3 regions of the Pseudomonas baetica genome follow, and region 1 is predicted to be linked to each of the others. Evidence: riboswitches for the same ligand, from Rfam matches in the RefSeq annotation. Region 1 holds a riboswitch; each other region holds the start of a gene.

Region 1 (7,631 bases):
CGGTTTCTGGAAGTTCGACAAGGTCAAGGCGGCGATTAGCGAGCACATGGGCCAGACCACCGACATCGTCGGCGTGGTACTGAGTCAGGCGACGGCGTCGAGTCTGGCGCTGATCGGCTGGCTGGCCAATCTGGTGCTGATCCCGGTGGTGAGTTTCTACTTGCTGCGCGATTGGGACTTAATGATGGCCAAGATCCGCAGCCTGTTGCCGCGTGATCGCGAGGAACGTGTGGTGGCGCTGGCCGGTGAGTGCCACGAAGTGTTGGGGGCGTTCGTTCGCGGCCAGTTGTTGGTGATGCTGGCGCTGGGCGTGATTTACGCGGCGGGGCTGATGATCGTCGGGCTGGAGCTGGGGCTGTTGATTGGTCTGATCGCGGGGCTGGCGGCGATCGTGCCGTACATGGGCTTTGTGATCGGCATTGGCGCGGCGCTGATCGCAGGCTTGTTCCAGTTCGGTGGCGATCTGTATCCGATGGTCGGGATCGTTGCAGTGTTCATGGTCGGTCAGGCTTTGGAAGGCATGGTGCTGACGCCGCTGTTGGTGGGTGACCGAATTGGTCTGCACCCGGTGGCTGTGATCTTTGCCATTCTGGCCGGCGGCGAGCTGTTTGGTTTCACCGGCGTGCTGCTGGCGCTGCCTGTGGCGGCGGTGATCATGGTGCTGGTGCGCCACGTACATGATTTGTACAAGGACTCCGACATTTATAGTGGGGTCGATGAGCCCGAGTTGTGATGGCGGCGGTCAGCCCGGCGGATAGCCGGGTTGGCCCGTGTTTTGCGGGCGATGCTGGCAGGGCCGCGTCAGAGAAACTGTCATAAAACCAGTGTGTTAACGCAAACCTTTGATTTTGCTTGGACTCTGTCGCATTGTGCGCTCAGCTTCACGGGTATAAACTTCGCAAACTTTACACAGAGGCCACTAACGGTTCCTTGAGAACTGTTCAGTCAGCATGAAACCGATTCAGCTGCCCCTAGGTGTGCGTCTGCGTGACGACGCCACCTTCATCAACTACTACCCAGGCGCCAATGCCGCTGCACTCGGCTATGTCGAGCGCCTATGCGAAGCCGACGCCGGCTGGACAGAAAGCCTGATCTACCTGTGGGGCAAACACGGTGTAGGGCGTACGCATCTGTTGCAGGCAGCTTGCCTGCGATTCGAGCAGATGGGCGAACCGGCGGTGTACCTGCCACTGGCCGAGTTGATGGATCGCGGTATTGAAATTCTCGATAACCTTGAACAGTACGAACTGGTTTGCCTGGATGACTTGCAGGTGATTGCCGGCAAGGCTGACTGGGAAGAGGCGATGTTTCATCTGTTCAACCGTCTGCGTGACAGCGGTCGGCGCCTGCTGATTGCTGCTTCTACTTCACCGCGTGAACTGCCGGTCAAACTGGCGGACTTGAAATCGCGCCTGACGCTGGCGCTGATCTTCCAGATGCGCCCACTCTCCGACGAAGACAAACTACGCGCCCTGCAATTGCGCGCATCGCGTCGTGGCCTGCATCTGACTGATGAGGTCGGGCATTTCATTTTGACCCGCGGGACCCGCAGCATGAGTGCCCTGTTTGATCTGCTGGAACAGCTCGATCAGGCTTCTCTGCAGGCTCAACGCAAGCTGACAATTCCCTTCCTCAAAGAAACGCTGGGCTGGTAAGTCCGGGGCTTTCAGCGGGTCTCGGCATATTTCAGGCGCCAGAAAATCCGCTTTCCTGCACTGGTTGCAGGCCGCGTTTCGATCCAAATGGGCTTAAGCGCTTAGATGTAAACGAGAAACCGGGAAGTCACAAAAAGATCGATTGAATTTGCAAATGAGGTCGATAGCGGGCATAGTCTCGGCTTCTTTACAACTATCAGCCACGGTCGTGCCCATGCTAAAGCGCTTCGCACCCCTCGTGCCTCTCGCACTCGTCACCCTGTTGTACGGTTGTGCTGCTCATTCTCCAGTCCAAGAGCAGCCTCAACAGGTCAAAAATTCTGCCACTGCCCAGTCTTCCGTTATTTACCAGGAAGAGCTGGACACCGAAAAAGAACTGTCGGACTTCAACAAGAAGCCGTACGAGCTTCCGGTGCTGGCCGACAGCATCCTCGAACGCGGCATGTCCCTGATCGGTACCCGTTACCGTTTCGGCGGTACCTCTGAAGCCGGTTTCGATTGCAGCGGTTTCATCGGCTATCTGTTCCGCGAAGAAGCCGGCATGAATCTGCCTCGCTCCACCCGCGAAATGATCAACGTGGATGCGCCACTGGTTGCACGCAGCAACCTCGAGCCTGGCGATCTGCTGTTCTTCGCCACCAATGGTCGTCGCGGTCGTGTCAGTCACGCCGGGATCTACCTGGGCGACAACCAGTTCATCCACTCCAGCAGTCGTCGCAGCGGCGGTGTTCGCATCGACAGCCTGGGTGACAGCTACTGGAGCAAGACCTTCATCGAAGCCAAGCGTGCACTCGCCATGGCGCCGACCGTGGTCACCGCTCGCAAGTAATTCCCCGTTGTCACTGCGTTCGTAGCGACACAACGGTTCTCGGTAACGGAGTAGACGTAGACTTTACAAGGTGAAGTTAAAGTCTTACTTGAAGTTTGCCGCGTAGCCGCTAGAATCCTGAATCTATATTGATGGCAAACCGCCTGCGTGCTAACGCAGGCGGTTTTGTTTTCTGTCCATCCGGCAGAAGCCGCAGCCAGATCAGGAAGTTCTGCTTATGACCATGTCGGCCCGCCTCGCATTGATCTTCTTCGCAGCGCTGCTCAGCGCCTGTGCCAGTCGTACTCCGCCGCCTGCGCCAGTGGTTCGCGCGCCGGTGGTGTTCGGTCCATCCCAAGCCTTTTCTCCTGCTGCTGAAGACGTGCTGTTTCGTGCGCTCGGTCTGGTCGGCACGCCTTATCGCTGGGGCGGCAATACGCCGGATTCGGGATTTGATTGCAGTGGGCTGATCGGCTTTGTTTACCGTGATGCGGCGGGTATTTCTCTGCCGCGCTCCACGCGCGAGCTGATCGTCATGCAGGCGCCGAATGTCGGTAAGGAAGGCTTGCAGACCGGTGACCTGATCTTCTTCGCCACCAATGGTGGTTCGCAGGTCAGTCATGCGGGGATTTACGTCGGGGAGGGGCGCTTCGTGCATGCGCCGGCAACGGGCGGCACGGTGAAGCTGGACAGTCTGTCGAAGGCGTATTGGCAGAAGGCGTATCTGAGTGCGAAGCGGGTGTTGCAGCCTGAGCATCTGGCGCATAACCCATAGTAAAAATCGCAGCAATCCTAATGTGGGAGCGAGCCTGCTCGCGAAAGCGGTGTATCAGTCAACTCAATGGAGGCTGACACTGCGCATTCGCGAGCAGGCTCGCTCCCACAGTTGTTTCAGGTCACATTCAACATCACTTCGTGGCCGAGACTCGCCACACCTTATTGCCGACATCATCCGCCACCAGCAAGCCACCTTGCTGGTCGATCACCACACCGACCGGGCGACCCAGTGCGTTCTCGTCCTTGTCTAGGAAACCGGTCAGCACGTCCACCGGTTGGCCCGTCGGCTTACCAGCCGCGAACGGTACGAAAATTACTTTGTAGCCACTGTGCGGCTTGCGGTTCCACGAGCCATGCTGGCCAATGAATGCGCCTTCCTTGAATTGCGCCGGCAAACTGTTGCCCTCGGCGAAGGTCAGGCCCAATGAGGCGGTGTGCGGGCCGACGGCGTAGTCCGGCGCGATGGCTTTGGCGACCAGGTCCGGGTTCTGCGGCTCGACCCGCACATCGACGTGCTGACCGTAATAGCTGAATGGCCAACCATAGAAGCCGCCATCCTTGACCGAAGTAATGTAGTCCGGCACCAGATCGCTGCCGATCTCGTCACGCTCGTTCACCGCTGTCCACAGCGCGCCACTGGTAGGCTCCCAGGCAAGGCCGTTAGGGTTGCGGATGCCCGAGGCAAAAATCCGATGATTGCCGGTGGCCCGGTCCACTTCCCAGATCGCCGCGCGACCTTGTTCCTGGTCCATGCCGTTTTCGCCGACGTTGCTGTTCGAGCCGACGGTGACGTACAGCTTGCTGCCGTCCTTGCTGGCGATCACGTTTTTCGTCCAGTGATGGTTCAGTGTGCCGCCCGGCAGATCGGTGACCTTGATCGGCTGCGACTTGATTTCGGTTGCGCCGGGCTCGTAATTGAAGCGCAGCAAGCGATCGGTATCGGCGACATACAGATCATTACCGACCAGGGTCATGCCAAACGGCGAATTGAGATTTTGTAGAAACACCGTGCGGGTCTCCGCCACGCCATCGTGGTCGGCGTCGCGCAGCAAGGTGATGCGATTCGGGCTCGGTACGCCGGCGCCGGCCTTGCCCATGACTTTCTTCATCACCCAGCCACGAATACCTTTGCTGTCGTCGGGTTTGGGCGGGGCATTGGTTTCTGCCACCAGCACATCGCCATTGGGCAGCACGTAAAGCCAGCGCGGATGATCGAGGCCTTCGGCAAACGCTGCCACTTGGGTGCCTGCTGCCGCAGTCGGTTTGCCGCCCTCGGGCCAGCCGATCGCCGGGGCGATGTTCACCGTCGGGATCAGGGTTTTGTTCGGTTCGGGCAGTTTCGGTGACGGGCCGGTGCCGTCGGTGACTTGCAGGCTGGAGGATTCACCGCAGGCGGCGAGCCCTCCGGCGAGCGCGATAACGAGAGCGAGCTGGGTCTTGCGCATTGCTGATCTTCCCTATGAATGCATTCTTAATCATAGAGGAGCGCGCAAGCCCGATGGTTCAACTGCTCAACCGCGGGCCTCTTTGAACAGTACGGCGATGCCCGGATGATAGTTGCCGGCTTCGCTGCGCAACTTGCGGTAGGCGTAGGGGAAATACCAGGCGACGGCGCAGGTATGTTCCTTTTGCAGGTCGTCGACCATGTCTTGGAGTTCTTCGGGGCTGGCGCTGTGTTGGGCTTTTTGCGGGGCGACAAACAGGCAGCCAAGCTTGAGGTCGCTGGCGAAGCTGATGCGTTTGGCGTCGCTGGTGATCTCCAGCAGGGCTTGGGTCAGGTTGAGGTTGTTGACTCGCGGCCAGCGTTGCGTGGCCTGAATGTAAGCGCGGTCTTCGGTACCCGCCAGGAACAGATCGGCGCGGGCATTGCGCTCGCCTTCTTCGTTCTGCTTGCGGGTAGCGGTCTGTTCCAGTGTCACCATTTCGGCCATCCAGGCCGCCGCTGAAAGCAAGCCGAGGTTGGCTTTCTCGTCATGCCAGTAGGGCGTGTCGCTGTCGCCGCGCACGGCGTTGTAACGGTCGATACAGTCAAACCAGCGTTCCAGCACCGGGCGTAGAAATTCCAGGCGCGGGTTGCTGATGATCATGCCTTGCATGTGGCTCACCTTGTTCTTGTGTGATGTGAGATTGTGGCTCTTTGATATCACTCTTGAGAGTGTGGCACAAGATTGGCGTCAGATAATTGATCGACGGCAGTTATTCGCCCGATGGACCCCTCTTTAATTGACGCTCAACCCCCAACCCTCTAACCTTCGCGGCTTGTTTCAGGTGCTCTGTGACGTGCGTCGACAGAGTGAAACAGGGAAGCCGGTGAGGGTTGTCTGCAGAGCAGGCACAACCACGATCCCGGCGCTGCCCCCGCAACGGTAAATGAGTGAAAACTGCGCCTTGAGCCACTGCTTCGAAAGAAGCGGGAAGGCGCGCAGTCAGGCGAACGCCGCTCATGAGCCCGGAGACCGGCCTGATCCATCCAGCGGCATCACGGTGGGCGATGCCAGGCTTTTTGCCGTCTATTCTTGTGCCTGCCCGCCGTTATCCAGCCTCAACGGAGAGCTCCCCCATGACTGATTCCCCCGAGCGTGACGAACGCCATCTGGCGCGTATGCAGCGCAAAAAAGCCGTAATCGACGAACGCATCGCCAACTCGCCTGACGAGTGCGGGCTGGTGCTGGTGCTCACCGGTAACGGCAAAGGCAAAAGCAGCTCGGCGTTCGGCATGCTCGCCCGCGCCATGGGCCACGGCATGCAGTGCGGCGTGGTGCAGTTCATCAAGGGCCGCAACAGTACTGGCGAAGAGCTGTTCTTCCGCCGCTTCCCCGAGCAGGTGCGCTTCCATGTGATGGGCGAAGGCTTCACGTGGGAAACCCAGGACCGTCAACGCGACATCGTCGCCGCCGAAGCCGCGTGGGCCGTGTCCCGCGAACTGCTGCGCGACCCGTCGATCGGTCTGGTGGTGCTGGATGAATTGAACATCGCCCTCAAGCACGGTTACCTCGACCTCGATCAGGTGCTCAGCGACTTGCAGGCGCGTCCGCCGATGCAGCATGTGATCGTCACCGGTCGCGGCGCCAAGCCGGAAATGATCGAGATGGGCGACACCGTCACCGAAATGGGCATGCTCAAACACGCCTTCCAGGCCGGCATCAAAGCGCAGAAAGGCGTCGAACTTTGAATCAACCACGTCACTGCCCGGCGGTACTCATCGCCGCGCCGGCCTCCGGTCAGGGCAAGACCACCGTCACCGCCGCGCTGGCCCGTTTGCATCGCAATCAGGGGCGCAAGGTGCGCGTGTTCAAGTGCGGGCCGGACTTTCTCGATCCGATGATTCTCGAGCGCGCCAGCGGTGCGCCGGTTTATCAACTGGACATGTGGATGGTCGGCGAACAGGAAAGCCGTCGCCTCCTGTGGGAAGCCGCCGCTGAAGCCGATCTGATTCTGATCGAAGGCGTGATGGGCCTGTTTGACGGCGCGCCGTCGAGCGCCGATCTGGCGCGGCATTTCGGCGTGCCGGTACTCGGTGTGATCGACGGCACGGCCATGGCGCAGACCTTTGGCGCATTGGCGCTGGGCTTGGCGAAGTATCAGCCGGATCTGCCGTTCGCTGGCGTGTTGGCCAATCGGGTCGGCACTTTGCGTCACGCACAATTGCTCGAAGGCAGCCTCACCGAAGGTTTGCGCTGGTACGGCGCGTTGTCCCGTGAGACCGGCATCGAACTGCCGAGCCGTCATCTTGGTCTGGTTCAGGCCAGTGAACTGAATGACCTCGATATGCGCCTCGACGCGGCTGCCGCAGCGCTTGCCAGCAGTTGCGAGGTAGCGCTGCCACCGGCCGTGGAGTTTGCCGCGCCTGCAGTCATCACCGCAGAGCCCTTATTAAAAGATGTGCGCATCGCCGTCGCCCGCGATGAAGCCTTTGCCTTCACCTATGGCGCGAGCCTCGACTTGCTGCGAGCGATGGGCGCTGAGTTGAGTTTCTTCTCGCCGATTCGCGACACGCAATTTCCTGAGGCGGACAGCCTGTATCTGCCCGGCGGTTACCCGGAATTGCACCATGTGGCGTTATCGCAAAACACCGCGATGCTCGACGCCATCCGTGCGCATCATGCCGCTGGCAAACCGTTGCTCGCTGAATGCGGCGGCATGCTCTATCTGCTCGATTCGTTGACCGATGTTGAAGGCACGCGCGCTGAGCTGGTCGGTTTGCTGGCAGGTGATGCGGTGATGCAAAAACGTCTGGCGGCGCTGGCGCTGCAAGCGGTCGATCTGCCGGAAGGTTCGCTGCGTGGCCACACTTATCACCACTCCCTGACCTCCACTGAATTGACGCCGATTGCCCGGGGCCTGAGCCCCAATGGTGGGCGTGGGGCCGAGGCGGTTTATCGGGAAGGACG
Region 2 (7,631 bases), 1.1 Mb from region 1:
CGCATGCGGTAACGCCAGAGCCGTTGGCGAAACTGGCGACTGCCATATTGCGAGCCCTGATCCGAGTGAAACAGAAGCCCTTGAGGCCTGCCACGCTGTTCGTAAGCCATGTCCAACGCCTTGATGACCAGATCCGCATCCGGCTTGTTCGACAGCGCCCAGCCCACCACTCGGCGCGCGTAAAGATCCATAACGACAGCCAGGTAATGCCATTTCCCTTGAGCCCAGATGTAGGTGATGTCGCCACACCAGACCTGATTCGGCGCCGGCACATCAAACTCTCGATTCAATATGTTCGGAATGTCAGGCCGCTCAACCGTCGCTTGTTTGTAGGCATGTGATCCAGGTTGTTTACTGACCAACTCCAGTTCCCGCATCAGGCCTCGCACCTTGAACCGCCCAATTTGCTCGCCGTCTTCCTGCATCATCGACACGATGCTGCGGCTACCGGCGGCGCTTCGACTTTGCGTAAACAGTTCGTTAACCCGGCTGCGCAACCGAAGCCGCTCAACGTCTGGAGTTCGGCGCCTGAGACGATGGGCGTAGTAACACGAACGAGTGACGTCAAAGACTGCGCAAAGCCAATCAACCGGCTCTTGGGGGCTCAGTTGATCAATCAGCGCGTGCGCTCGTGCTCTTCCGACATCAAGAGCGCGGTAGCCTTTTTTAAAATGGATTTCTCCCGCTCAAGTCGAGCGATTCGAGCTTCCAATTCCTGGATTTTCTGTTGCTCTGGCGTCAGCGCTTTACTCTGCGGAGTAACGCCAGTGCGCTCCTGCTGAAGCTGATTAACCCAGCGGCGCAACGCGGACTCAACCACACCAAGCGAGCGGCTGGCTTCGATATGGCTATAGCCTTGATCGAGCACGAGGCCTGCGGCCTCGCGTTTGAATTCAGCGGAAAAAGAACGACGTTGTTTGGTCATCAGACACCTCTATCTGGCGAGCATTCTCGCCTAAATGGGTGTCCGGTTTCATTAGACCACTACAAACATACCTTCAATACTCCAGCGACGGCGATAGAGTTGCGCGATCTGCTGCGCGCTGACGCTCTGGGGTAGATTGCTCCAGAACATCAAGCTGCTGTCACCCGAGTCTGTTGGCGAATGAAGCGTCAGTTCGACACGCCGACATTGGTAACCGCCTCTGACCTGGATGATCTGCTCACGCACAGTGCCTGTTTCCACAGGCACGGGTTCTTGCCACTCACCCTCTTGAATCAGGCGTGGATGCTTGGCTTGCTGACGAATGACAAAGGACGTCTGGACCTGCTCACAAGCCTCCATGACCGGGAGCGTGCAATAGAGTCGATCAGCCAGCCACACTTGGCCTGGCTCGGCATTGGCCAGTAGAGGCAGCACGCAAACACGCTCGCTTGCGTAGGCATCCTCACACGCCTGAAGGTCGATGACCTGATCGAGATCGGGGTCGTAAACAACCACCGAAAAGCCAGGACGAGCGGCGCCTCGCTCATGGCGTAGAGCGCCCAGACGTTTCTCAGTGGAAGCCAAATGATTGCCGTCCACCACTCCGGCAACGTTTTGGTGCAGCCCAGCTCCTTGATGGTCGGAGTCAGACGTTGCGCACAACCTGTGACCAGAGCGCGTAACAGCGCAGGTTCAGTACGACTGATCTTGTCGTAGAGGGCAGCCAAACTGACAGGAAGATCTTCCAGTTGCCGCGCGGCGGCGTGCAGGGATGGCTTCAAGCCCAATGAAACAAGGGACATCAGCTTGATGATGGTCGAGAACAGTAGCTCACGAGAATACTGCCGTTGCCGATGCTCTTCGAAGACCTGATCAATCCACTCAGGCGCAATGGCCTGCTCCAGCGCCAATTTGGCCATGACACTGGCAGGTGCTTTTTTCTCGAAACGCGCTAGAACATCGGCCCACATCGTTCGGGTCCTCCTGGCTGAAGTATCAGGGGATTTTACCTAAGACCTTGAAAGGGATGGCCGTAAGGGCGAAACCCTAAGCCGCCGTTACCGCAGCAACGGATATGCCCCCTCCAATTGACTCAAATCCCCCCCTCATGCTCTCCTACGCAACTTGTTACGGGTGCCCTTCACAGGGTGAAACGGGAAACCGGTGAATCATGTGCTTTACTCAAGCCCATGTCAGTCCGGTGCTGCCCCCGCAACGGTAAGCGAGCGAAGCGTCAAAACCACTGTGCCCCAACGGCATGGGAAGGTGACGCTTGCAGGTCGGCCTGACGCCAACCCCTCGTGAGCCCGGAGACCGGCCCGCAACACACAGCCCGCAGTCATGCGTCGCTGAACATAACAAACCCGCGGTGGGCGGGCGCTGTTCGAACCTCTGCGAGCCCGACCCGCAGGGGTTTTCATGCGCTCTATGACCCCGCTGACACTCCAGAGGGAAGCGCCATGTCGATCATCAGCAGCACCGCCAGCAACACCGACAAGATCTCCAGCACCACCACCCTGAGCCAACGCCTGACCGCCGCCATTTTCGCGTCGATCCTGGGCGCCAGCCTCGTCTATTTCGCCGGTTTCTCGCACATCGAAGCGGTGCACAACGCCGCTCACGATACCCGCCACAGCGCCGCGTTCCCGTGCCACTGAGACCTGCCGACATGATCAAGCGTATTGCGCAAACAGCAGGTTTCAGCGGTCTGCTGGCCGCCCTGCTCCTCACCCTGCTGCAAAGCTTCTGGGTTTCGCCGCTGATTCTGCAGGCCGAAACCTATGAAAAGTCCGAACCTGCGGCTGAAGTACACGAACATGCAGCTGGCACGGCTGCCCACACCCACGACGCCGAAGCCTGGGAACCGGAAGATGGCTGGCAGCGTGTGGTCTCGACCACGGGCGGCAATCTGGTGGTGGCCGTCGGTTTTGCCCTGATGCTCGCCGGTCTCTACACCCTGCGCGCGCCGACCAAAACTTCGCAAGGTCTGCTCTGGGGCCTGGCCGGCTACGCCACTTTCGTGCTGGCACCGACCTTGGGCTTGCCGCCGGAATTGCCGGGCACTGCTGCGGCGGATCTGGCTTCACGGCAGCTCTGGTGGATCAGCACAGCCGCGTCCACCGCCGTCGGCCTGGCGTTGATCGCGTTCAGCCGCCATTGGCTGATGAAGATCCTCGGTGTGGCGATCCTCGCTGTGCCGCACGTCATCGGTGCACCTCAGCCGGAAGTGCATTCGATGCTGGCGCCAGAAGCGCTTGAGGCACAGTTCAAAATCGCTTCGCAGTTGACCAACGTGGCGTTCTGGCTGGCCCTGGGCCTGATCAGTGCCTGGTTGTTCCGCCGCAAAAGCGAAGGTCAATACCACCTATGACCGATGACAGCGCAGCGCCGACCTTCGTGGTCGGCCTGGGCTGCCAGCGCGGCTGCCCCGCCAGCACATTACGCGCGTTACTCGATCAAGCCTTGCAGGCCCATCGCATTGAGCTCGAAGCGGTCAAGGCCTTGGCCAGCATCGACTTGAAACGCGATGAGCCAGGTTTGCAAGAACTCGCCGCACAATTGGCCCTGCCGTTGCTGTATTTCAGCAGCGAACAATTGGCCAGCTATCAACAGCAGCTCAGTCACCATTCGCAGATCGCCTACGAACGCACCGGTTGCTACGGCGTCGCCGAAAGTGCCGCACTGGCGCTCGCTGAACAGTTGATTCAGGCACCGGCAAAACTGCTGATTTCCCGGCAAAAATACGCTCAGGCAACGCTGGCATTGGCCGGCGCTGCGTAAAATCCCGATAATCCCCGCCATCGATCATGAGCGATCTTCATCTGAAGCATGGCTGCACCTCTTTTCCAAAGGATTCAACGATGACCGTTTACTTCATCGGCGCAGGCCCCGGCGACCCGGAATTGATCACCGTCAAAGGCCAGCGGCTGATCCGCAGTTGCCCGGTGATCATCTATGCAGGCTCGCTGGTACCGGCGGCGGTGCTGGACGGTCACCAGGCAGAGACAGTGGTTAATAGCGCTGAACTGCATCTGGAACAGATCATCGAACTGATCAAAACCGCCCATGCCAAGGGCCAGGATATAGCGCGAGTGCATTCGGGGGATCCGAGTCTTTACGGCGCCATTGGCGAGCAGATTCGCTATTTGCGCGAGCTGGATATTCCATTCGAAATCATTCCCGGGGTGACGGCGACAGCGGCGTGTGCGGCGTTACTGGGTGCCGAACTGACCCTGCCCGATGTGTCGCAGAGCGTGATTCTGACTCGCTACGCCGATAAAACCGCGATGCCGGCGGGTGAAGAGTTGGCCAGTCTGGCGCAGCATCGCGCGACCATGGCGATTCATCTGGGGGTCAATCATCTGGAGAAGATCATCGCTGAACTGCTGCCGCATTACGGCGCCGATTGCCCGATTGCGGTGATCCACCGGGCGACGTGGCCGGATCAGGATTGGGTAGTGGGGACGCTGGCGGACATTGCCGAGAAGGTTGACGTCAAAGGGTTTCGGCGCACGGCGTTGATTCTGGTCGGGCGGGTGTTGGGGAGTGAGGTGTTTAGCGAGTCATCTTTATATCGCGCGGGGCATGCACATTTGTATCGCCCATGAGGGCCTCTTCGCGAGCAAGCCCGCTCCCACATTTGGAATGCGATCAAATGTGGGAGCGGGCTTGCTCGCGAAGGCGTCGGCACATTTCACCCATAAAAAAACGGCGCTCACGGGGCGCCGTTTTTCATGTCCGCAGCGAACACCTTAGTAGTAGGCGTTTTCTTTCTGCGTGTGGTCGGTCACGTCGCGAACGCCCTTGAGCTCAGGAATACGCTCGAGCAAGGTGCGCTCGATGCCTTCCTTCAAGGTCACGTCGGCCTGGCCGCAGCCCTGGCAACCGCCACCGAACTGCAACACGGCAATGCCGTCTTCAACCACATCGATCAGGCTGACCTGACCGCCGTGGCTGGCCAGCCCCGGGTTGATTTCAGTTTGCAGGTAGTAATTGATGCGCTCGTTGACCGGGCTATCGGCGTTGACCATCGGCACTTTGGCGTTTGGCGCCTTGATGGTCAACTGGCCGCCCATGCGGTCGGTGGCGTAATCGACTACCGCGTCATCCAGGAAGGCTTCGCTGAACGAATCGATATAAGCGGTGAAGCTTTTCAGCCCCAACGCCGTGTCTTCGGGTTTTTCTTCGCCCGGCTTGCAGTAGGCAATGCAGGTTTCAGCGTACTGGGTGCCAGGCTGGGTGATGAAGACGCGGATGCCGATGCCTGGGGTGTTCTGCTTGGAGAGCAGATCGGCCAGGTAATCGTGGGCGGCGTCGGTAATGGTAATAGCGGTCATGGAAACTCCTCGCAGGCTTGTGGCGGAGTTTACGCCAATCATTGCGCCGGACAAAGTCCTAGTATTTTTGTCGGGAAAGATTCTCGCCGGGTTTGTCGTAAATCTGCGCCTTGAGCCAACGGTAGCTGCGTTTTTCCACCCATTCGTAGCTCAACCACGAGCCGACGCCGATAGCCAAAGCGCACACGCCGAACATCAGATAAGGGTTGATCCCGAAGCGCTGCGCCACGAAACCACCGGCCGACAGCACCAGGACATGCATCAGATAGACCGAATAGGAGCAATCGCCCAACAGCTTGAGCACCCGACTGCGCTCGACATAACGCTCCAGTGCCATGCACGCCATGACCAGCACCGCACTTGGCAGGCCCCAATTGAGTAGCCTCGGCGCCGGCGCCAGGTGATAAATCGCCAGCAATGCGCCGATGATCCCCAGCAACGGCAACCCCAACCCCGCGCCGATCAATCCACGGCGATAGAGCACGCCGATGCCGATGCCGAGCAAAAACTCGTAAACGATGTCCGCACGGTAGAACTCATTAATCCAGCCAAACGCCTGACAGGCACTAAACAGCAGCGCCGCCGCTACCAGCAAGCGAACCTGCCAGCGAAACACCAGCGCACAGGCAAACAGCACGTAAAACAGCATTTCGTAATTGAGCGTCCAGCCGACATTCAATGTCGGATAGATGCCGTACCCGCCGGGATTCTCCGTGGGAATGAACAGCAGCGACGATAGAAAATGACCCCAGTCCACTGTCTGGTCGGGCAGTAGCGGCTGCGCGTAAACCACCAGCAACGCCATCAGCAACGTATACAGCCAATACGCCGGGACGATACGAAACAGCCGATACAGCAGAAACTGCCCGGGCCGCAGGGTCTTGTTTTCGGTCGAGAGAAAAATCACCAGGCCACTGATGACGAAGAAGATATCGACCCCTACCGCGCCTTTGTCGATGAACATCTGACCGACCGGCCCACGCGCCTGGAAATCGAAAAAAATCTGCATGAAGTGGTGACAGACCACCGTCCACGCGGCGAGCGCACGCAGGGCCTGTACTGAGATCAACATCGATGGCTCCTGTCCACATTCCCAAAAACACCACTTCACCCTGTGGGAGCGGGCTTGCTCGCGAAAGCGATGGCACATTCAATGGATTCGGTGCCTGACACTCCGCCTTCGCGAGCAGGCTCGCTCCCACAGGGGATTTGTGTGTTACCTGAAGCTGTGACAGCAGGCCAGCCTCAAACGATCAAAGATTCTCGTAGCGGTTCATGTCCAGTACGCCCTCTTCCACCGGTTCGGTCTCGTGGATGTATTGGCTCAGATCGTGGAAATACATCCAGAATTGCGGATGGCTGCGACGAATCCCCCAACGTTCGACGATTTTCTCGAAACGATTGGCGTCCTTGGCACTTTCCATCGCATCGACAAACGCCGGCACTTGTTCGGCAGGAACGTTGAAGATGAAGTTCGGATAACTGCTGAGCACACCCGGATAGATCGTGAGCGTGTCGAGCCCCGGCTGATAACGCAGCGACTCACCGAGCAAGAACGCCACGTTGCTATGGGCGCGGTTACGCAACAGGCTGTAGACCTCACGTTTGCCGCTGGCGGTTTCGACGCGCAGCAGGGTGGCCTCCGGCAACTGATCGATGACCTTCAGGCCCGCGGCCGGGCGCGAAGCCAGGCGGCTTAGCGCTTGCTCGGCATTTTGCAGCGCCGGATCGATGTTCGGTCGCGAACAATAAGCGCCGTTGCAACGATTGATCGGATCCGGTCGCGCATTCAGGTCGCCATAGCGCGCGAGCAACTGCTGGGCGAAATCGTATTTCGGATTCTTCTCGTCCAGCTTCAGGCCGGTCGGTTTGTCGTCGTCGATGGCTTCGTAATCGAGCCACATCTTGAACTGGCCGCTGCTCTGATACCAATCGTTGAGGTAATCCTCTCGGGAATCGGCGGGCATCAGGCGCAGGAAGTTCTGCTCGGCGCCATTGCGGATCAGGTCGAAATACAGGCGGGTTTGCGCCTGATGGGAGACGTTGCCGAACACATCGAAGTTGACTGCCAACTGGTAATAAGTGCGCTCCAGCAGCGGATAGTCGAACAGCCACATCGTTTGCGGCACCTCGCCGATCAGGCCTTTGCTCACCGAGGCGCTGTCGAAGTGGCGGAAAATGCTCAGCAACGCGTTGTCGTTGCCGGCCCACAGGGTCGACCAGCTCGGTGCCGGCAAATCGGCGTAGCTGTCGCGGCGCAAGGCTTCGTATTCGTTTCGTTTGTCACGGTAGTTGCGCCACAGGCTCAGTACGCTGCCGACGTCGTCGTTCTGCCCGGGCATGGCCAGCAACGGCGTGGCCTGGCCGCG
Region 3 (7,631 bases), 6.0 Mb from region 1:
TTGATGGTCAGCAGACGCATCTCGTCGATGCTCTGCGGGGTGCAAGGGGCGAGTTCGGACGCGGCGATGCTCTTCAGCACGCCGGCCGCTTCATGGAATGTATTGTTGGCGCGATTCGAGGCCACGACGGCCAGCGATTCCAGACGTTGCTGCGCTGCCGCCAGATTCAACACCCAGGCGACGTAGCCCATCAAAAGTATGGGAAGCAAGACACACGGAAGGCCCAGGAGAATGCTCCCCCAGACAATGCGTTTTTTGTTCATTTGACGCCACCTTGGCCCACGGCCCGTGACGTGCGGCTGCACGGCTGTTTTTCAGCGAATACAGATTACCCCCGCCGCCCATCAATAAAGTTGTCGCAGATCAACACTCAACACCGCGAGCGCAACTGCGCAGGACGCACTCCAAAGGCACTCTGAAAATACTGACAGAACCGCCCGACATTACTAAAGCCAAACCGCAACGCCACCTCCGTCACCGTCACCGAATGCCGCTGCGCCAAGGCCTCATACGCCCGCTCCAAGCGCACCTGACGCTGATACGCCACAACCGACGTCCCGACAAACCGCCGAAACCCCTCCTGCAACGCCCGCTGACTGACATTACTCAACCGCGCCAGCTCCACACCACTCACCAGCTGCTCCGGATGCGCCTGAATAAACTCCACCGCCAACTTCACATGCCGCGGCGCAACCCTCGGCGCCGGCCCCCGCAACACCTCAGTGAAATTGTGCGGCCAGGCCTCCAGCACCGCATCAACCAACATCTCCCGCAAACGCGACGGCATAAGCGTGCCGCTGTTGATCAACACATCAAACTCCGTCCCCGTCGCCAGATCGATCAACGCCTTGATCCCCTGAAACGCCGCCGAGTTCAGATCCACCACGGGCTCAAACACAATCTTCTGCACAATCGGCCTACCCAACAGCGCCGACAACCGCTCGGTGAGCTGCCCCCGACCAATCGACATCCCGTGCTGCGCGTGGTTGTCGAGAAAGTGCATCGAGCGGATGTCAGCCTTGTCGATGGCCAAACCGATGTGCGACATGCCGACGGATTCGCAGGTGTGGCTGAAGACGATCTTGCCGGCAGTGGGAATGACGAAAGTGATTTCGTCCAGCGGATCGGGGAAGGTCACGCTGAAATCACCGTGGTAATGCATGCGACGAAAACTGACGCCTTCGTGCCGACCGTAGACGCCGCCGATGATGATGTTGGGCGGTGGGGGCGGGGTGTCGGAATAGCGGTTGCCGAAGAGTTTGGAGAAGAGCGCGCCGAAGTCTTCGCAGTGGAGGTTTTCGGAGCGGAGGATGATTTTTTGGCGGGGTGGGGTTGGGAACACTTTCGGTGGTTCCTTGGGTTTTGGGGGCTTTGGGGATGGGGCATGCGTTTGGGCGGTGTGAGGGTAGCCGTTGTGTAGTGGTCTAATGAAACCGGACACCCATTTAGGCGAGAATGCTCGCCAGATAGAGGTGTCTGATGACCAAACAACGTCGTTCTTTTTCCGCTGAATTCAAACGCGAGGCCGCAGGCCTCGTGCTCGATCAAGGCTATAGCCATATCGAAGCCAGCCGCTCGCTTGGTGTGGTTGAGTCCGCGTTGCGCCGCTGGGTTAATCAGCTTCAGCAGGAGCGCACTGGCGTTACTCCGCAGAGTAAAGCGCTGACGCCAGAGCAACAGAAAATCCAGGAATTGGAAGCTCGAATCGCTCGACTTGAGCGGGAGAAATCCATTTTAAAAAAGGCTACCGCGCTCTTGATGTCGGAAGAGCACGAGCGCACGCGCTGATTGATCAACTGGGGGGTGTCAGAAATTTTGTGTTCGGGCATAACATGAGTAAGAGGTGCATGTATGCCAACCAAAAAGAAACCCCTGCGTGACCTACCAAAAATCCCCAAGGAGCTGCTCGAAGAGTTCGGTGAGGGGCTGATTACCGCAGAGGCTATTGAAGACGCTTCTGCGGCCTTCAAGAAGGCCTTGATTGAGCGAGCATTGAGTGCCGAGCTCGGTCACCACCTGGGGTATCCGCCGGGCGCGCAGCGCCCAGAGGATGAAACCAACCAGCGCAATGGCAAAACGGGCAAGACGATTTTGACGGGGGATGGCCCGCTGCGGCTGGAGATTCCCCGTGATCGGGATGGCAGTTTTGCCCCCATTCTGATCCCCAAGCATGAGCGGCGTTACACCGGTTTTGATGACAAGATCATCGCCATGTATGCCCGAGGCATGACCGTTCGAGAAATCCGCGCTTTCCTCTCTGAGCAATACGGGACGGACGTTTCCCATGACTTCATCAGCTCAGTCACGCACGAGGTGATGGAGGAAATTGGTGCGTGGCAACAGCGACCGCTTGAGCCGATGTACCCAGTCATTTTCTTCGATGCGCTGCGGGTCAAGATCCGAGAAGAAGGCCTTGTCCGCAACAAGGCGATTTACTTGGCGCTGGGTGTTTTACCCGATGGAACGCGCGATATTCTTGGTATCTGGATCGAAAACACCGAGGGTGCGAAGTTCTGGATGAAGGTCTTCAACGACCTCAAGACCCGCGGCGTAGAGGACGTGCTGATCGCCGTGACTGACGGTCTCAAAGGCATGCCAGAGGCGCTAAGCGCAGTATTTCCGGCAACAACGCTGCAAACATGCATCGTCCACTTGATCCGCAACAGCCTCGATTACGCGGCGTGGGACAAGCGCCGTGAGCTGGCCAAGGCGCTAAAACCGATCTATCAAGCCATCAACGCAGAAGCGGCTGAGGAAGCACTGGATGCCTTTGAAAATGGCCCTTGGGGTAAGCAATACCCAACGGTGGTGGCGGCCTGGAGACGAGCCTGGGATCGAGTGATTCCATTTTTTGTCTTCCCGCCTGCCATTCGAAAAGTGATCTATACGACCAACGCTATCGAAAGCATCAACGCTCAGCTACGCAAGATCATCAAGACCCGGGGCCACTTCCCGACGGATGACGCAGCGACCAAGCTGATCTGGCTTGGGCTGCGTAACATCACGGCAAACTGGGGCTCGGCGGCTCATGACTGGAAGAGTGCGATGAACCAATTTGCGATTCTGTACGGAGATCGATTTATCAGGCCGACCTGGTAAAACCCGGCCTGCCTGACGGCAGGCCATTACCGGCCCGCACACAAAAAATCTGACACTCTCATCAACTGAGCCCCCAAGAGCCGGTTGATTGGCTTTGCGCAGTCTTTGACGTCACTCGTTCGTGTTACTACGCCCATCGTCTCAGGCGCCGAACTCCAGACGTTGAGCGGCTTCGGTTGCGCAGCCGGGTTAACGAACTGTTTACGCAAAGTCGAAGCGCCGCCGGTAGCCGCAGCATCGTGTCGATGATGCAGGAAGACGGCGAGCAAATTGGGCGGTTCAAGGTGCGAGGCCTGATGCGGGAACTGGAGTTGGTCAGTAAACAACCTGGATCACATGCCTACAAACAAGCGACGGTTGAGCGGCCTGACATTCCGAACATATTGAATCGAGAGTTTGATGTGCCGGCGCCGAATCAGGTCTGGTGTGGCGACATCACCTACATCTGGGCTCAAGGGAAATGGCATTACCTGGCTGTCGTTATGGATCTTTACGCGCGCCGAGTGGTGGGCTGGGCGCTGTCGAACAAGCCGGATGCGGATCTGGTCATCAAGGCGTTGGACATGGCTTACGAACAGCGTGGCAGGCCTCAAGGGCTTCTGTTTCACTCGGATCAGGGCTCGCAATATGGCAGTCGCCAGTTTCGCCAACGGCTCTGGCGTTACCGCATGCGCCAAAGCATGAGCCGTCGTGGAAACTGCTGGGATAACGCGCCGATGGAGCGTGTGTTTCGCAGCTTGAAAACTGAATGGATACCGACCGTGGGCTACATGACAGCTCAAGAAGCGCACCGCGACATCAGTCATTACCTGATGCATCGGTACAACTGGATTAGACCGCACCAATTCAACAACGGACTGGCCCCAGCTCAGGCCGAGAAAAAACTTAACGTCGTGTCCGGGATTAGTTGACCACTACAGTTCCAGCGACTGGAAGCGATCCTGGAAAGTGAAATCGAAACTCTTGGCAGCCCAAAGGCTACCTTACTCGGGTTCGCCACGGCGGTGTTGGCCTACAACGTCCTGGCCGTCCTCAAACGAAGCGTCGAGCAAGCTCACCGGGATACCCAGCCTGACGGCTGGGAAGCCTCGACCTATCACTTGGCGGTTCAGGTCAGGAGTGGTTATGAGGGAATGCAGATTGCGCTGCCTTCGGAATATCTTCCCGTCATTCCTCTGGAAAAACTGGCCCAGCGCTTACTAGAGCTGGCCAGCAACATCCAACCCAAACAAGTTGCGAAAAGCCCCCGTGGCCCCAAGGTGCCTAAGCCCAAGACATGGGTCCAAGGCACGGCGGTGCATGCGCATGTTTCAACGGACAGAGTAATCAAGGCTGCCAAAACTAAAAGACCTTGAAAGGGATGGCTGTAAGAGCGAAACCGCCAGCGGCCCCAGCCGCAGCAACGGATATGCCCCCAATCCAAACATTGACCCATAAGCAAGCCATGCGTAGCCTTGCGCTTTCGAGGTTCTTCGGCCCATGCCGAAGCTAAGAAGGGAACGCGGTCAATGCCGCGGCTGCCCCCGCAACTGTGAACGGTGAAGTTCGTTGCCAAGCCACTGCCAGCTCAATCCACAGAGCCCGCGGGAAGGCGCAACGAACGCCAGGCCCAGCGCCTGAACACCGTCAGCCAGGAGACCTGCCTCGTCACAGATTCTCACTACAACCGGGCGGGGTGATCCGGTGGCGAACTCTCCAGGCACGCACGCGCGGTGCCGGTTCTCGTCCCGTATGCCCGCCACTTTGCCAAAGGGCATACCGATGAAAACACTGGCCAAACTCCCCGTCACCATCGTCACCGGCTTCCTCGGCTCGGGCAAAACCACGCTGCTACGGCACATGCTCGATAACGCTCAGGGCCGCCGCATCGCAGTGATCGTCAACGAGTTCGGCGAGTTGGGCATTGACGGTGAAATCCTCAAACAGTGCACCATCGGCTGCACCGAAGAAGAAGCCTCCGGTCGCGTTTATGAACTGGCCAACGGCTGCCTGTGCTGCACCGTTCAAGAAGAATTCTTCCCGGTGATGCGCGAGCTGGTGGCACGTCGTGGTGACCTCGACCACATCCTCATCGAAACCTCCGGTCTGGCCCTGCCGAAACCATTGGTGCAAGCCTTTCAGTGGCCGGAAATCCGCAGTGCCTGCACTGTTGATGCGGTGATCACCGTGGTCGACAGCCCGGCCGTGGCCGCCGGCACTTTCGCCGCGTTCCCGGATCAGGTCGACGCCCAGCGCAAACTCGACCCGAACCTGGACCACGAATCGCCACTGCACGAACTGTTCGCTGACCAACTGGCCAGCGCCGATCTGGTCATCCTCAACAAGGCCGACCAGACCAGCCCGGAAGACCTCGCGCGCGTGCGCCTTGAAGTCGCCGAAGAGCTGCCGCCCGCAGTAAAAATCATCGAAGCCAGCAACGGCCGCCTGCCGCTGGACGTGCTGATCGGCCTCGGCGCCGGTTCCGAAGAACACATCGATAGCCGCCACAGCCATCACGATCACCACCACGACGGTGATGACGATCACGACGACCACGATCACGACGCCTTTGATTCGATCTCCATCGAACTGCCGCAAGCTGACGAAAGCCTGCTGCTCGATGCGCTGACGCAACTGGTGGTCCAGCACGGCATCCTGCGTGTGAAGGGCTTCGCGGCGATCCCGAACAAGCCGATGCGCTTGCTGATTCAAGGTGTGGGTACGCGTTTCGACAAGCACTTCGACCGTCAGTGGGGTGCCGATGAGGCACGCGTCACGCGTCTGGTGTTGATCGGTCAGGAGCTCGACGCGGCGCAACTCGAGGCGCAACTGCGCGCCGCGCTCAGCGTTTAAGCCATGCACCTGCTCAGGACCCAGCCCGGCGGTTTCGTCTCGGATGACAACATTGCCGACCTTGGCCAAACCCCCGCCGAGCTGGTGATCCTGTGCAGCGGTGATTCCAGTCTGGCGCTGCTCGCCGAAGCCGCGCAGCAGTTGCCCGAGGATTATCCGAGCCTGCGTCTGGCCAATCCGATGCAGGTGCAGAATCACGCCTCGGTCGATTTGTACGTCGACGAAGTGTTGCGCCACGCCAAGGTGATCCTGATCTCGCTCCATGGTGGCATTGCTTATTGGCGTTATGGCGTCGAGCGTCTGATCGAGCTGACTGAGCGCGGTGTGCAGGTGATTCTGGTGCCGGGTGACGATCGCCCTGATCCGGAACTCAGCGATCTGAGCACCGTCGCAGCCGAGGATCGCGATCGACTCTGGCAGTTCTTGCGCCAAGGCGGCATGGGCAACGCGCTGGACTTCTTTCGTTGTCTGGCCAACCGTTGGCTGGCCCGCGATTACGTTTGGGGTGAGCCGCAAACGCTGCCGCGCACGGCGATTTACCATCCGCACAAAACTTCTGCCGCACTGAGTGACTGGCAAGCCGAATGGCTGCCCGAGCAACCGGTGGCGGCGGTGCTGTTTTACCGTTCGCACTTGCAAGCGGCGAACACCGCGTTCATCGATATTTTTTGCCAGCGCCTGCAGGCTGCTGGATTGAATCCGTTGCCGATCGCGGTGGCCAGTCTGAAAGAGCCCGGCTGTCTGTCGGTGGTCGAGGACTGGCTGGATGAAGTCGAAGCGGGGGTGATTCTCAACACCACCGGTTTCGCCCAGTCCAGCCCTGAAGCGCCGCATCTGCGGCCGTTTCGTCGCAATATCCCGGTGATCCAGGCGATCTGTGCCCAGGACAACGAGCCCGGCTGGCGCGACAGCGAGCAGGGCCTTGGGCCAAGGGATCTGGCGATGCACATTGCCCTGCCGGAACTCGACGGGCGCATCATCAGCCGGCCGATCAGCTTCAAGGATCTGGCCTGGCGTAGCGAGCGCAGTCAGTCCGATGTGGTCTGCTACCGCGCGCAACCGGAGCGCATGGATTTTGTCGCCGAACTGGCGCGGCGCTGGATCGATCTGGCGCGGGTGCCGAACGCCGAGAAACGCATCGCGTTGATCCTTGCCAATTACCCGACCCGCGACGGACGCATCGGCAACGGCGTCGGCCTCGATACGCCGGCGGCGGCGCTGAATATCCTGCGTGCGTTGCAGGCCGAGGGCTATCCGGTCACGGCAGAGTTGCCCAAAACCGGCACCGAGCTGATCCAGCAATTGCTCGGCGGCGTCAGCAACGATCTCGACACGATTGATCTGCGCCCGTGCCAGCAAAGTCTGGCGATGGACGATTATCTGGCGATGTTCAATGCACTGCCTGACGCCAACCGTGCGGCGGTGGTCGAGCGTTGGGGCCCGCCGCAAAACGATCCGATGTGCCGCGACGGGCGCATGATGATCGCCGGTCTGCGTTTGGGCCTGACCTTTGTCGGTATTCAACCGGCGCGGGGTTATCAGGTCGATCCGAGCGCGGTCTATCACGATCCGGATCTGGTGCCGCCCCACGGTTATCTCGCGTTCTATTTCTGGCTGCGCAACACCTATGGCGCCCACGGCGTGATCCACGTCGGCAAGCACGGCAACCTCGAATGGCTGCCGGGCAAAGGTGTCGGACT

The links. Region 1 has a riboswitch for cobalamin ahead of cobO (cob(I)yrinic acid a,c-diamide adenosyltransferase). Riboswitches for the same ligand answer to the same signal wherever they lie in the genome.
Region 2: linked by a shared signal. The riboswitch ahead of ATI02_RS08305 (CbtB domain-containing protein) and the one ahead of cobO (cob(I)yrinic acid a,c-diamide adenosyltransferase) in region 1 are both predicted to bind cobalamin.
Region 3: linked by a shared signal. The riboswitch ahead of cobW (cobalamin biosynthesis protein CobW) and the one ahead of cobO (cob(I)yrinic acid a,c-diamide adenosyltransferase) in region 1 are both predicted to bind cobalamin.

The regions. Positions count from the first base shown of each region.
Region 1 covers NZ_PHHE01000001.1:660,859-668,489, forward strand. The annotation lists gene ATI02_RS02990 (AI-2E family transporter) at 1-733, shown strand, start outside; gene hda (DnaA regulatory inactivator Hda) at 951-1,655, shown strand; gene ATI02_RS03000 (C40 family peptidase) at 1,870-2,484, shown strand; gene ATI02_RS03005 (C40 family peptidase) at 2,702-3,238, shown strand; gene ATI02_RS03010 (PQQ-dependent sugar dehydrogenase) at 3,372-4,685, opposite strand; gene ATI02_RS03015 (hypothetical protein) at 4,752-5,336, opposite strand; cobalamin riboswitch at 5,490-5,719, shown strand; gene cobO (cob(I)yrinic acid a,c-diamide adenosyltransferase) at 5,801-6,412, shown strand; gene ATI02_RS03025 (cobyrinic acid a,c-diamide synthase CobB) at 6,409-7,631, shown strand, end outside.
Region 2 covers NZ_PHHE01000001.1:1,801,603-1,809,233, reverse strand. The annotation lists one part of gene ATI02_RS08315 (IS3 family transposase) at 1-670, opposite strand, end outside; one part of gene ATI02_RS08315 (IS3 family transposase) at 670-925, opposite strand; partial or broken gene ATI02_RS08310 (IS4 family transposase) at 989-1,845, opposite strand; cobalamin riboswitch at 2,041-2,262, shown strand; gene ATI02_RS08305 (CbtB domain-containing protein) at 2,386-2,583, shown strand; gene ATI02_RS08300 (CbtA family protein) at 2,595-3,296, shown strand; gene ATI02_RS08295 (cobalamin biosynthesis protein) at 3,293-3,706, shown strand; gene cobM (precorrin-4 C(11)-methyltransferase) at 3,787-4,533, shown strand; gene nfuA (Fe-S biogenesis protein NfuA) at 4,678-5,262, opposite strand; gene ATI02_RS08280 (acyltransferase family protein) at 5,321-6,334, opposite strand; gene ATI02_RS08275 (fatty acid cis/trans isomerase) at 6,516-7,631, opposite strand, start outside.
Region 3 covers NZ_PHHE01000001.1:6,674,369-6,681,999, forward strand. The annotation lists gene ATI02_RS30985 (EAL domain-containing protein) at 1-263, opposite strand, end outside; gene ATI02_RS30990 (AraC family transcriptional regulator) at 371-1,342, opposite strand; partial or broken gene ATI02_RS30995 (transposase) at 1,480-1,799, shown strand; gene ATI02_RS31000 (IS256 family transposase) at 1,852-3,099, shown strand; partial or broken gene ATI02_RS31005 (IS3 family transposase) at 3,162-4,010, shown strand; partial or broken gene ATI02_RS31010 (IS4 family transposase) at 4,020-4,454, shown strand; cobalamin riboswitch at 4,548-4,760, shown strand; gene cobW (cobalamin biosynthesis protein CobW) at 4,861-5,931, shown strand; gene cobN (cobaltochelatase subunit CobN) at 5,935-7,631, shown strand, end outside.